DNA from 2 places in the Candidatus Clostridium radicumherbarum genome. Region 2 is predicted to be linked to the other one. Evidence: a T-box and tRNA genes for the amino acid it is inferred to sense, from the RefSeq annotation. Region 2 holds a T-box; the other holds one or more tRNA genes.
What was found. A T-box is a leader RNA that pairs with one kind of tRNA and senses whether it is charged. The one in region 2 lies ahead of metG (methionine--tRNA ligase), so its partner is inferred to be a tRNA-Met.
Positions count from the first base shown of each region.

Region 1: it encodes a tRNA-Met, which carries the amino acid that the T-box ahead of metG (methionine--tRNA ligase) is inferred to sense. The anticodon was not compared.

Region 1 is NZ_JBJHZY010000003.1:383,847-391,201, reverse strand. It holds gene spoIIE (stage II sporulation protein E) at 1-996, opposite strand, end outside; gene ACJDUH_RS15895 (stage II sporulation protein P) at 1,319-2,428, shown strand; tRNA gene ACJDUH_RS15890 (tRNA-Met) at 2,474-2,550, opposite strand; tRNA gene ACJDUH_RS15885 (tRNA-Met) at 2,566-2,641, opposite strand; tRNA gene ACJDUH_RS15880 (tRNA-Leu) at 2,647-2,735, opposite strand; tRNA gene ACJDUH_RS15875 (tRNA-Met) at 2,743-2,819, opposite strand; tRNA gene ACJDUH_RS15870 (tRNA-Met) at 2,835-2,910, opposite strand; tRNA gene ACJDUH_RS15865 (tRNA-Leu) at 2,916-3,004, opposite strand; gene ACJDUH_RS15860 (S1 domain-containing RNA-binding protein) at 3,199-3,609, opposite strand; gene ACJDUH_RS15855 (FtsB family cell division protein) at 3,670-3,945, opposite strand; gene yabQ (spore cortex biosynthesis protein YabQ) at 4,049-4,444, opposite strand; gene yabP (sporulation protein YabP) at 4,453-4,746, opposite strand; gene ACJDUH_RS15840 (RNA-binding S4 domain-containing protein) at 4,815-5,084, opposite strand; gene ACJDUH_RS15835 (HU family DNA-binding protein) at 5,173-5,451, opposite strand; gene yabN (bifunctional methyltransferase/pyrophosphohydrolase YabN) at 5,682-7,148, opposite strand; gene ACJDUH_RS15825 (putative polysaccharide biosynthesis protein) at 7,241-7,355, opposite strand, start outside.
Region 2 is NZ_JBJHZY010000002.1:802,247-809,601, reverse strand. It holds gene ACJDUH_RS13585 (DUF2334 domain-containing protein) at 1-1,314, opposite strand, end outside; gene ACJDUH_RS13580 (SNF2 helicase associated domain-containing protein) at 1,471-4,755, shown strand; T-box leader at 4,803-5,059, shown strand; gene metG (methionine--tRNA ligase) at 5,177-7,111, shown strand; gene ACJDUH_RS13570 (hypothetical protein) at 7,240-7,355, shown strand, end outside.

The DNA of each region.
Region 1 (7,355 bases), on a different contig from region 2:
ATTCTCACTTATATTTCCATGTTTCTTTTCAAAATCCAATTCTAATTCCAGCCTTGTATAAAGCTTTTGAGGAATTATTAAGAAAATAGCTGCAGCTATTAAAACTTCAAGAAACTTAAATTGTCCGTTTATGTTTGAATATATAATTAATAATGAATATGTAATGATATAAGATAGGCCTACAGCGATTTTTCCTGTATCTTTAAATACACCAGCTGTAAGGCCGCAAAATCCATATACGCTAATAGATACAGGTAAGTTATTAGTAGAAATGCCAACTACCACTCCCATTGCCACTCCAGTTGATGCACCTACTGTACTTCCCTTAATGAAGCTTATACAAAGCACAAAGCATAATGCCAGGACATTTCTTAATGCAATGCCCATAATACTTATGCCCCAAGTGCCTGAAATTGCAAGTGCTGCAGTAAGGGCCATACTTATTATCTCTTCATTAGAAAATAAATGCTTGGTCTTTAGATCTTTTATACAAACAATTGAATAATTTAAAATAAAATACAAGGAAAATATACAAGCAGTTTCTAGAATTGAATTCATAGCGGCAACACTTAGATTTAATTTTACAATTAGCAATTTATAAGCAGCAAATTCTATAAAAATCATCGAAAATAATACTATTAATTTCTTATTTCTTTTTAGAGGAGAAATTATATATTGAGAAAGAACAATAAGTCCTACAAGCATTATATAAGAAGGTGTTTCATTTAGACTATTTATTAAAGTTACATAGCCAAATAAAGCCCCGCAACCTGCGGTCAGAGTGGTCTTCTCTTCTCCAAATATTGCAACGGCTATTAAGAATCCAATTCCAAAAGGCGCCATATAATTTATTAACAGGACTCTGCTTATAAGAAGAGTACTAATAAAATAAAACAGTAATTTCAAAATCAGCCTGCCATCTAGGGCCTTTTTTTCTTCTTTCTTTTTAGTTTTGAGTGTTCTTTCATAAGTGGATAGGTCAACTCCAAACTGCATATAATCATCTCCCATACTAAATCTAGCTAAATTATAGCAAAGCCTAGTGGAAATAATTGTCATTTATTGATATTCTAATTTTATTTTCGTAGGACATTTATGTGTAATATTTTCAAATATCTACCATATAATTATAAGTTATACGCTTTACTTAAAATAAAATTCAAATTACTTAAAAGCTTATGGTTACAAGCTGTTTATATTATAAACTACAAACATTTAAAATTATTATTTTATGCTGCATAACCCAAAAATATGTCGTTAAAAAATGGAATAATAGAGTTTGTAAAATCATATATTTCTTTGTATGGAGGGGATGCAGATGTTAAAGAATAAATATACAAAAGGAAATATATGTGCTTCATTTGCTTTGTCACTGTTTTTAATTTTATCTATGCCTATTGACTCAAAGGCTACAACTGGTGAAGAGAATATTCAAAGCAGCAATCCACTTTATATAAACATATTAAATTTCACTATGCCATTAGTAAAATCTCTTGTAAGCAGCACTGACGAAAATGCTCAGCTTAACTATTCTCTAAAGGAAATGCTTCTTGAAAAAGCAGGCCTGGATATTAATAGTCCCTTATCAGTAGTCGCAAGAGAGTTTTCTTTAATAAAGGTTGTAGATAATACAGTTGCAGTTCAAGAAAGCAATAATTCCATAATTATTAATCCCTTTAAATTAAATGAAAACAATATTATCAAAATAAGCCAAAACGATAGTAAAGATAGCTCAGAAAATAATTTAAATCCTGGAGCTACAGCTGTTTCAGAGATTTATAACCCTAACTTAAAAACACCACTAGATTCATCTAAACCAGAAGTATTCATATATCATACTCACACCACTGAAAGTTTTAAGCCCAGCAGTCAAGATAATTTGGACCCAACTAAAAGTGTAGTGGCAGTAGGCGATATAATTCAAAATGAGCTTCAAAATAATTACGGTATTGCAACCATTCATGACAAAACCATACATAATGTGGCTGTTTATAATGAAGCCTATGCTAGATCAGGCGAAACAGTAAATAAGTATTTAAGCAAGTATAAGGATTTTAAATTAATAATAGATCTACATAGAGATGCTTCTATAGTAAGTAATCCAAAACCTGTATCAGTTACACTAAATAATAAAAGCTTGGCCAAGATAGAATTTGTAGTTGGCACTGCTAATAAAAATTATCAGCAAAATCTTTCTATGACTAGAAAACTTATAAATATATCACAAGGTCTGTTTCCAGGACTTGTTCGAATGGGGAGCCCAAATGACAATGGTGTCTACTACATTCATGCCTATTTCAATCAAAATAAAAGTGCCAATGCAACCTTACTTGAAGTTGGTAATGAAATTAATACATTAGATGAAGCCAAAACCACAGGTTATTATATCGCAAGAATTATTGCCGAATATATAAATGGAAAACATTAAAATAATAACAACAAATCCCTGCAAGATAACTTGCAGGGATTCTTTTGGTAGCGGAAATAGGACTTGAACCTACGACACTTCGGGTATGAACCGAATGCTCTAGCCAACTGAGCTATTCCGCCATATTATTATATTTTTGGTTGCGGAGGCAGGACTTGAACCTGCGACCTTCGGGTTATGAGCCCGACGAGCTGCCAACTGCTCCACCCCGCGTTATTTGGTGCTGAAGACCGGAATCGAACCGGTACGGTGTTTAACCACCGCAGGATTTTAAGTCCTGTGCGTCTGCCAGTTCCGCCACTCCAGCATAAATATGGTAGCGGAAATAGGACTTGAACCTACGACACTTCGGGTATGAACCGAATGCTCTAGCCAGCTGAGCTATTCCGCCTTATTATTAAATTATTGGTTGCGGAGGCAGGACTTGAACCTGCGACCTTCGGGTTATGAGCCCGACGAGCTGCCAACTGCTCCACCCCGCGTTATTTGGTGCTGAAGACCGGAATCGAACCGGTACGGTGTTTAACCACCGCAGGATTTTAAGTCCTGTGCGTCTGCCAGTTCCGCCACTCCAGCAACTTTATCTTGGCGACATAGACTATTCTACACGATATAGTTTAATCCGTCAATACCTAATTTTATTTTTTCCTATTTTCTTATTATTGATTTATAAAAAGCTAATGTTGTTATCACTGCTTCAGCATATTCAAGTAAGAACCTTTTATTGCTTACCAATATAAAAGAGACTGAAAATACAGTCCCTAACTATTTTAATAATTTGAACTTCTTTTATAACCACGATTTCTAGAATCTTGATGCTTTTTAAGTTCTTGTACCTTTTCTTCACTTTCCTTTAAAAACTTTGAAAGTCTATCTTCGAAGGATGCAGTATTTACCTTTCCCTTTTCCTGATTCCAATCAATGTCTGCAGGCCTTACTGATTTTTTTGGAGGGGTTGCCTGTTTTATTGATAAGCTGATCTTACCATTGTCATCTACTGAAATTACCTTTACCTTTACTTTATCCTTTTCTTTTAAATAATCTCTAATATTTTTTACAAAGGTATCTGACACTTCAGATATATGCACTAATCCTGTTTTCCCATCCACTTCTACAAATGCTCCAAAATTGGTAATGTTAACCACTGTACCTTCTAGAATACTTCCTGTTTGTAAGGTCATATTAATAAGACTCCTCCTTAAAAATAAAAAATATATATGTTAAATATTATTGTAACCACTTTATTTTTTTTCAGTTACAGGAGCCTCGCCTTGCTTAACTAGCCCTAGTCTTTCTCTAGCCAGCTTCTCATAATATGCATCGGTTTTTGTCATATTAACCTCATCCTGTAATTTCTGATTTTTTTCTTTAACTGTTTCAAGCTCCTGCTGTTTAACATTTATTTCTGCCTTAATTTTATTCATTGATATTTGAGTACTTATCACAATGTATCCAACATATATTATAGCTATAAATATTACTACTTTCTTAAAGCTAAATTTATTTTTCTTCCTCATGTGTTTTTCCCCTTTTAAACAGCATTTGAGGCAATACTCTTATCCTCTCAAATCTATTTTAAAGTGTAATGTGATTTTGTTCAAGATTTTTTATAAGTATTTTTTATTTATTTTTTCTTTTAAGTTTATAAATGAGTAAATTAAAGGGGTATAGCAATAAAATAAAACTTATCCTAATGATTTTTGTAATTCTATTAACAACTCTATATAGAAGCTTAATGAAATATTTACTTATAAAGCTCATATAAATAATTATTCCAACTGCGATAGAGATATAAACATAGCCCCTCATATATGCGTAGCTCATATAGAGTAAAAATATAAAAATAATAATGCTTACAAATATCCAAAAAAGAGTATCTTCAATAAACGTAATAATCTTATTTGGATCATTTATTCCCCTCATGACCCTATAAAGATCAAATAAAATTCCAGTTATTACACCTGCAAGCAAACTAAAAATTAATAAATTAAATTGAGATGAAACAGAAAATAGCATATATACCTCTATTTAAAAAGCTTTCTTATTATACTTTCATTATCTTTTTTGATTTCATTACCTAAATACATACAGGAATGAATAGTACCAATTATAATAGCATCTCCATTTTGAACATCAAGCTTATTCATCTTAAGTCCTTCTCCCTTAATTGTCATTGCCCCTAAACAAGTGTTCAACATAATTACATTCTCGTTAAAACTTATTACTTCTATGATTCCTGTAAGTGAGAGCCTTTTTCTATTTTCCAAAATTAAATTGCTCTTTTTCTCTTCTATTTTTATTTCCTTTTTAGCCTCCATCTTATCCCTCCAGGCATAAAATATTCCTTTCCTTTCGTATATATTGTATGCCCTGTGGGTAAGATATATTACTCTTCTTCCTCTTTATCTTCTTCACCTGCTAATATTTCATACATTGCTTTAGCATCTTCTTTTCTAACGTGTTCAGAAATGCTAGTAATTTTAGCCTTTAAGGACTTTGTTGCATATTGTATTTCAATAATATCATTTTCCTTAACTTCTGTGCTTGGTTTAGCTGTCTTATTATTTATAAAAACTCTCCCATTTTCACAAGCCTCTTTAGCAACTGTTCGTCTCTTAATTATCCTTGAAACCTTTAGGTATTTATCCAATCTCATAAAGATTTTCCTCCTTTTACTCGGAACACTGAGTATTTGTTTTATTTAAAGCAAAGAGCCTGAATAAAATTCAGGCTCTTTTGAAAAGTTATTTTCTTTCTACTTTTTCTTTGAATTCTTTTCCAGCCTTAAATACTGGAACTACTGATGCTGGTATAGTTATTTCTTCTTTAGTTCTTGGATTTCTTCCAACTCTAGCAGCTCTTTCTCTTGATTCAAATGTTCCAAATCCAACTAATTGAACCTTTTCTCCCTTTGCTAGTGTTTCTTGAACACTTTCTATAAATGACTTTAATGCTGCTTCTGCATCTTTTTTTGTTAAGCTGCTTTTTTCAGCCATGCTTGCGATTAATTCTGCTTTGTTCACTTTTGTTCCCCGGTTTCTAAATCTATTGATTTTATCTTACAGGGCCTATAAGACAGGTTATTAAATAACCATAAACCAGGTTTTTCACCTCCTAGTAAAATTAATTTATTTTTTGCCCATTTTCATTTTAGTATATATAAATATAACTAAATCGAATTAAGAAAGCTTTTGTATTATATGAGACTTACTAAATCCACAAATACGCTTTTATACTATATTCTTCATAAATATTAAAATTCCTTCTTTTTAGACAAACTTTTCTTAGCTTCATTCCAAAGCTCATCCATTTCTTCAAGCTTCATATCCGTAAGATTTTTGCCTTTAGAAATTGCCGAAGCTTCAATGTATTGAAAGCGTTTGATAAATTTGTCTATAGTATAATTTAATGCATTTTCAGGGTTAATGTCAAGGAATCTGCATACATTTACGGAAGAAAATATTAAATCACCCATTTCTTCTAGTATTCTTGCCTTGTTTTCACCTTTATATACATGTTTTACCTCTTCAAACTCTTCTAAAACCTTATTTAATGCGTCTTCTACTTTGTCCCAGTCAAAGCCCACTTTTTTTGCCTTTGCCTGAACTTTTTCAGCTCTCATTAAGGCAGGTAAATTTTTAGGAATATGCTTTAATTCCTCCGTATATGTTTTAAAGCCCTTTTCTTCTCTTTTTATTTCATCCCAATTAGTCAGAACTTCAAGGGCAGTATCAGCCTTCATATTTCCAAATATATGCGGATGTCTATTAATCATTTTATCACATATACCTTTTATAACATCACTAATATTAAAATAGCCATCTTCCTTCCCTAGCTGTGCATGAAATACAACCTGCAGAAGCACATCCCCTAATTCCTCAACAATCATTGTATCATCTTTCTCATCAATGGCCTCTAAAACCTCATAACATTCTTCTAATAAATATTTTTTTAAGGATTCATGAGTCTGCTCCTTATCCCAAGGACAACCATTTTCACCCCTTAAAGTGTCCATAATATTGAGTAAATCATTGAAATCAACAGCACTATCTAAAGCCTTTGGAATATAAATAGAAGTTAAATGATCAATATCCTCTTGTCTATCAAGCTCATAAATTGGTATTTTTCTTATACTCTCAAGCTCCTCTACACCAGCTGCCCTGATAAAATAAATATCAGTCTCATCATGGTAATATTCTAGCAAAGAAAGCTTGACTTCCGAGGCAATAAACTTATTATAGACCTGTGTAATTACTGTGCCTACCCTTTTATCAAACACTTGATTCTTAATGTCAAAGGCATCTATGACTTTAATTCCTCCAACTGGGTCTATTAAAAGTCTTTCCATAATTACATCTATGAAGCTTACAGCAGGATAAATTTTATATTCTACATTTACTTCTTTACAAAGCTTAATCAAATTACCTACAGATTTTTCTGCCACTAAAGGATGACCAGGCACTGCATAGACAATGTTCTTAAACTTATTATGCTTAAGCATAAGGTCTTCAGCAATGCTTTTGTATACGTCATCAAAGGTATCTAAAGTGTCATATTTCTCATCATAGGTTTCAAACTGTACCCCTAATTTTATTAAGTCTTCAACATTTGGATGCTTATGGGTTCTTAAAAAAACTTTATCTCCACCTTTAAGCACCTCTAATGTACCTAGGGTTATGGCATCCCTTGCGCCAGGACCAAGTCCAACAATTTTTATCATATGTGAAATTCTCCTTACAAACTTTTTAGATTATGTACTAATACACCTATATTCTTAGCTTTTTTAATACATATAATTAGTTTTAAGATTTTTTATTTAAACAGTCTTTTCTTAATGTAGCTATATTTAAATACTCCAAAAATCAATATTAAAAATATATAAATTATCGCTCCTGCCGCCACAGCTATAACTGTGGTAATGCTGTTT
Region 2 (7,355 bases):
ATAGGCAGGGTAGCCATTTGCTTCTCTTATTATTTTAATGTCTTCAAATTCAATGCTTGGGTGAAAGAAAAAGCTTGCTATAATCCCTGGTTTCAAATTGTTTATTTTTTTAAACATATTTGGAAGATCACTTTTTCCATCTAAATAATTTAAAGGTGTAGGTATGTATTTAACAGTTCTTTTCCCATTCTTTTTTATAACTAAGTTCATGCTTTCTCTTGGTCCAGAGCCTACATATGGTTCATAAAGGTAATCAAAATTATTTTCCATAATCTTTAGTTGATTGGGAGCTGCAGAATAATGTGGTGCTTCAAAAAAACCAATGGGAATATCTAACAGTCTTGCATCTTCTTTAGCCCTATTAATCCTATTTAAGGCGAAATCATTTGTATATGAATTTTTGTCTTTTGGATTTGCAAACTCTTTGCTGTCTATACTTCTATCATTGCCAGCTTGATGTGTATAGCCATGAAGTCCAATAATGCCTCCCTTATTAATAAAATAATCTAAGGTGTATAGAAAATCTGCGTTGTTCATGGAGTTTATCATTGTTAAGTCATTATCTATATTAGAACCACTATTTTTATCTATGTATCTTGGAACCCACGCAACATGAAAGGGTATGCCTTCAGAGTACAAATAATCTGCGACTATTCTAAGTTTATACTTAGAATCAGCATCATCATATCTATAAGTTTTTCCGGCAGAGATATCCTCCAGTCTTATAAGTGCCTCTTTCTTTGATCTTGCTTTTACAGAAGCTGGAAAAATTTCTTTGTTATTATAAAATATAACAATATTCTTATCATATTCAAAAACGGGCTTTAAGTCAAACATATTAGTAAAATCAAATAATGAAATATAAGTAATGCTGTGCTGGGATATAATGCTTTTAAAGAGGTAATAAGTATTGTTATCCTTTTTATAAGTATTATTTTTTGTATTAAGTTCAATTGTCTTATTATTAAATTTAATAGTTATAAATTCATCTTTAATTAAGGAGCTGCCATTTAACTTATTTATTGTTTCAACTAAAGGAAGGCAATAACTATTCCTTAAAATAAAAATAGGTGATGCAATATCTAAAGAATTGCCTTCATAAAAGAGCTTTAAAGCAGTTTTTTCCATACTTGTTTCAAGATTAGTTATATGTTCATCTTTTTCTTTCCCATGTAAATCATAGGTGTCAGCAATATGATCATGATTATTAGTAAATTTATTTATATTATTTATTTTTTCAAACAAAAATAAAAGTGATGTGCAAATAGTAATAGCACTGATTGAGGAAATAATAATAATTTTAACATTCTTCATAAAATCCTCCATTTTAGTTATATATATATATATTAATGTTATAGACTGTTTTAAGCAATTACTTTCAAAATATAAATTAAATATTTGGTAATATATTTTATTATTTTGCTTTTTTGTATAAAATATAAGTTGTGAATAAAAATTTGAGGTGCGCTAATGTTTGATATAGATGAAAATAGGCTTAAAGAGGCAGCAGGTAAGGTGACGTTTGCTAGGGGCCTGGATGTTTACTTAAGAAATAAAATAAGGAGTTTGGATACTGAGAATGAAGAGATAAATGGCAGGGAAAAGCTGATTGTAAAATCAGTTGTACAATCCTCCTATGGCTTGGATAGTTACAATGTTAAGGTAAGTATTCCTAAAGACCTTGGAACTTTAGGTTATGCCTGTGACTGCAGCTATGGAAAAAATAATGATAGCTTATGCAAGCATGCAGTGGCAGTGCTTTTGAAGTGGTCAAGGGAAAAGGATAGAATTTTAAAAAAAGAAAATAGAGCCCTAAGCAGAAGAACGGAGGAACTTATAGAATATTTTAAAAGCTCTATGAAGAATAAGGAAATGGCGGCCAATAAAGAGCTCAATTTAGAGGTGAAATATGAATTTGAGGCTGAATATGAAAGAGTTTCCTCAATTGAACTAAAGGTTGGAGAAGAAAGAACCTATGTAGTAAGAGGTATGAGGGATTTTTTATCAGCAATATTTAAAAAAGATAGAGAGATAGAGTATGGAAAGAATTTCACCTTTAATCCCCTAAATCAAGGATTTAAAGCAGCTGATAAGGAGCTTATTGATTTGCTCCTTGAAATATATGAATTTGATGCTTTGTTTTCTAATGGAGGTTCTGCTTCTAGGTATTGGGGTGCGCCACCAGCAGCAATTTCGGGCAAGAAAATTTACTTAACAGATTCTCATACAAAGAGATTTTTCGAAATTATGAAAAAGAGAAGCTTTGATGCCATAATAAATAAAATTTCTTCTAATAATATTTCTGTGCTGGAAGAAAATATGCCCTTAGAATTCGATATTAGACTTAATAAAGACTCATTAATTATTAAACAGGAAAAGGATATTCCTGTGCCCCTTACGGAAGATGGAAGCTATTTTTTTTATGAGAATAATATATATAATGTAGGCAGTGAGCAATCAAGGGTTTATCTTCCTTTTCTTAATGAAATTAATAAATCTAAAACTCAAAACTTATCCTTTAATAAAGAGGAACTAAGCAAAATTGCTTCCTATATATTGCCCAACTTAAAATATATAAGCAAAAATATTAATATTGATAAGACACTTGAATTAAGCCTTTATGAAGAACCCTTAAGTGCCATGATCTATTTAGATAGACCTAATGAAGGAATTACTGCCGATATAATATTTAAATATGGAGAAGATGAAATAAGTCCCTTTAATGAAAAAGATATGGAACAAAACTCCAGGGTTTTAGTAAGAGACATTAATAAAGAACTTCATTTAACATCAATATTAGAAGCGGCTGGCTTTGAAAAGACAAAAACTAATTATCTTTTAATGGATGAGGAAGCTTTAGTAGGATTTTTGGCAGAGGGTATAAATAAGATTCAGGAAATTGCTGAAGTTTATTATTCTGACAGCTTTAGAAACATGAAAATCTATACCTCTTCAAATATAAAATCCAGCATAAAGCTAAATGATGAAGACCTTTTAGAGTTTTCCTTCAATATTGAAGGAGTAGAAAAAAGTGAGCTAAAGGACATACTTGATGCCTTAAGGCAAAGAAAAAAGTACCATAAGCTAAAAAAAGGCGGCTTTGTTGCCCTTCAAAGTAAGGAACTGCAGGATATGGGCAGCATGTTGGATTATTTAGATGTTAAGGATTCTGATTTAGAAAAGGATAAAATAATATTAGCAAAATACAATGCACTTTATGTGGATCAGGCTTTAAAAGGCAGCAATATAGCGATAATCGAAAGAAATAAAAAATTTAGAGAGCTAGTAAACAATATAAAGGAAGTTCAAGACTTGGATTTTAAGGTTCCAGAGCATTTAGAAAAAATAATGAGAGGTTATCAGAAATTTGGATTTAAATGGTTTAAAACCTTGGCTAGCTGCGGCTTTGGTGGAATACTGGCAGATGAAATGGGGCTGGGAAAAACCCTTCAAACAATAGCCTTTATAGAAGCAGAGGTTATAGAAAATGAAGGTGAAAAGAAGCCATCCCTAGTTATAGCACCAAGTTCACTAGTTTATAACTGGAAAAGTGAAGTAGAGAAATTTGCACCTAATTTAAAAACCTTGATTATTTCAGGCTCAAAGGATGAAAGAGAAGAAAAAAGAAAGGAAATTGAAGAAGCAGATCTAGTTATAACCTCATACCCACTTATTAGAAGGGATATTGAAGAATATAAAGAAATAAGTTTCAGGTACTGCATCTTAGATGAGGCTCAGCAAATTAAGAATCCAACCTCCATTAATGCTCAGTCAGTAAAAGAAATAAAGGCTAAAGGCTACTTTGCCCTTACAGGAACTCCAATTGAAAATTCTTTAACTGAGCTTTGGTCAATTTTTGATTTCATAATGCCTGGCTACCTATTAAATCATAATAAATTTTTAAGGAAATATGAAACTCCAATAGTTAAAAATAAAGATATTACAGCTTTAGAAGAATTAAATAAGCATGTTAAACCCTTTATTTTAAGAAGGCTAAAAAAGGATGTAATAAAGGAGCTGCCTCCAAAAATAGAGCATAAACTCATAGTAGAAATGACAGAGGAGCAAAAGAAGCTCTACGCAGCCTATATAGCAGAAGCTAAAAGTGAAATAGATAGCGAAATTAAAGAAAAGGGCTTTAATAAGAGTAAAATTAAAATACTTTCTACTCTTACCCGCCTAAGACAAATTTGCTGCGACCCTTCTACCTTTGTTGAAAATTACAAAAGCGAAAGCGGCAAACTTATGGCCTTAGATGATTTATTAGAGGAAAGCATCAATGAAGGACATAGAATACTCTTATTTTCTCAATTTACCTCTGTACTTAAAAATATTGCAAAAAGGTTTGATAAAAACCAAATAAGCTATCAATACCTAGACGGGCAAACTAAAATTGAGGAGAGGGGAATTAGAGTAAGGGAATTTAATGAGGGCAAAGGCAGTGTATTCTTAATATCACTAAAGGCAGGAGGAACTGGCCTAAACCTCACCGGTGCAGATGTGGTAATACACTTTGATCCATGGTGGAATCCAGCAGTTGAGGAGCAGGCTACAGACAGAGCTCACAGAATTGGACAGCATAAAACTGTAGAGGTAATAAAGCTAATTGCACAGGGTACCATAGAAGAAAAAATATATAATCTCCAGGAAAAGAAAAAGGCCATAATAAATTCTGTAATGAGCGAGGAAAGCACAGAAGAAAGTCTAATTTCACAAATGTCACAGGAGGATATTGAAGAATTATTCAGGGTTTAATAAAACATTATTGACATAATAAGTATAATGGAATATTATAATAATTAATAAATGCAGTGATGGGAAGAGTAGTAAAGGGAAATACTTAAAGAGAGCTGGATATGGTGAAAACTGGCAGTATGAAAATTTACGAACATGGCCCCAGAGCAGATTGTCTGAAGAAAATATTGTAAGTAGGACAATACGGAAGCAGCCGTTATCTTGCAGGGTGATAAAAGCTTTTATAAAGCGGAGTCACTTATGGGGTTATCTATGGCGACATAGGTATAAATTAGAGTGGTATCGCGTACATTACGTCTCTATGTGGATTTTTCTGCATAGGGACTTTTTTATTTTATTGGAGACATCACTATAGACATTACTTATGCATATTGCAGAGGAAATTGGAAAAAATTTAATTATGAAATTGGAGGAGATAAGAATGACTAAGAAACCATTTTACATTACAACACCAATATATTATCCATCAGCAAACCTTCACATTGGAAATACTTATACTACTGTAGCAGCAGACGCCTTAGCTAGATTTAAAAGACTTACAGGCTATGAGGTGTTCTTTTTAACTGGGTCAGATGAACATGGTGAAAAAATTCAAAGAATTGCAGAAGCAAAAGGGGTTACTCCAAAGGCCTATGTGGATGAAATTGTAGCAGGAATTAAAGACCTTTGGAAACTAATGAACATAAGCTATGACAAGTTTATTAGAACTACTGATGATTATCATGAAAAAGCAGTTCAAAAGATAGTTACTAAGCTTTATGAGCAGGGAGATATTTATAAAAGCGCCTATGAAGGAAATTACTGTGTTCCTTGTGAATCCTTCTGGACTGACACTCAGCTTGTAAACGGCAACTGTCCTGATTGTGGAAGACCAGTAGAGAAAAGAACTGAAGAAGCTTACTTTTTCAAAATGTCAAAATATGCTGACAGGCTTATTGAATATATAGAAACTCATCCTGAGTTTATTCAGCCAGAATCAAGAAAAAATGAAATGTTAAATAATTTCCTAAGACCAGGACTTCAGGATTTATGTATTTCAAGAAATTCCTTTAACTGGGGAGTTCCTCTTGAGTTTGATCCAGGTCATGTAGTTTACGTATGGATAGATGCCTTATCTAATTATATAACTGCCCTTGGCTACAATGGCGAAGATACAGAACTTTATGAAAAATTTTGGCCAGCAGATGTTCATCTTGTAGGAAAGGACATTATAAGATTCCATACAATTTATTGGCCAATTATGCTTATGGCTTTAGATCTTCCGCTTCCAAAGCAGGTATTTGGACACGGCTGGCTTTTAGTTGATGGTGGAAAGATGTCTAAATCCAAGGGTAATGTGGTAGACCCAGTGATTTTAGCACAGCACTTTGGAGTAGATGCTATAAGATATTACCTTCTTAGAGAAATACCTTTTGGTTCAGATGGACTATTTAACAATGAAATATTTATTAAAAAGGTAAATTCTGATTTAGCCAATGACTTAGGAAATCTGCTTTCAAGAACAGTAGCAATGATTGAAAAATACTTTAATGGTATTATTCCAGCCCCTACTGCAAAGGATGCTATTGATAATGAACTTATAGAACTGGCACTTGAAACACCTAAAAAGGTGGAAGCTCATATTGATAACTTAAGAATTCCAGAGGCACTAGGAGAAGTTTGGGCTCTTATTAGAAGAGCAAATAAATATATCGATGAAACAACTCCATGGATTTTAGCAAAGGAAGAAAGTAAGAAAGAAAGACTAGGAACAGTTTTATATAATCTTTCTGAAACCTTAAGATTTGTTTCAGTTTTAGTTTCCTCCTTCCTGCCTTCAACTGCTGAAAAGATTAATGAGCAGCTTAATGTAAATCTTACAGCTTGGGATAGTCTTGCTGCCTTTGATGGAACTGAAGCTAATATAAAGGTTAAAAAGGGAGATGCTATCTTCCCAAGAATTGATGTAGATGCTAAGCTTAAGGAATTAGATGCCTTAAAGGAAGAAGCTAAAGAAGAGCCAAAGCCCACTATGCAGCCTCTTAAAGAAGAAATTACAATAGATGATTTCGATAAATTAGATTTAAGAGTTGTTAAGGTTTTAGCTTGCGAACCAGTTAAAGGAGCAAAGAAGCTTTTAAAACTTAAGGTGGATTTAGCTGGTGAAGAAAGACAGGTTGTTTCTGGTATAGCTCAGTATTACAAACCAGATGACTTAGTAGGAAAATATGTAGTACTTGTAGCTAACCTAAAACCAGTTACTTTAAGAGGAGAGCTATCTCAAGGTATGATACTAGCAGCTGCTACAGATGACGACAGCAAGCTGTTTGCTGTAAGTATTCCTGGAGAACTGCCTACTGGAAGCCAGGTCAGGTAGTTAATAAAACTTATATAAATAAAAGATTTTGCTTTAGGGCAAAGTCTTTTATTTTTTATCTATCTTGTGGAATCTGCAAACATATAAGATATATAATGTAATTACATAATAACTAAGGGGGGCTGTATATGAAATTAAATAAGTGGTTTTTTATAACTTTTTTTATAACTTATATTATAATCGGGTGCTATTTATCATCTAAGGTAGGTATTAAATATCCTGGATATGTAACTTTTTATACTCG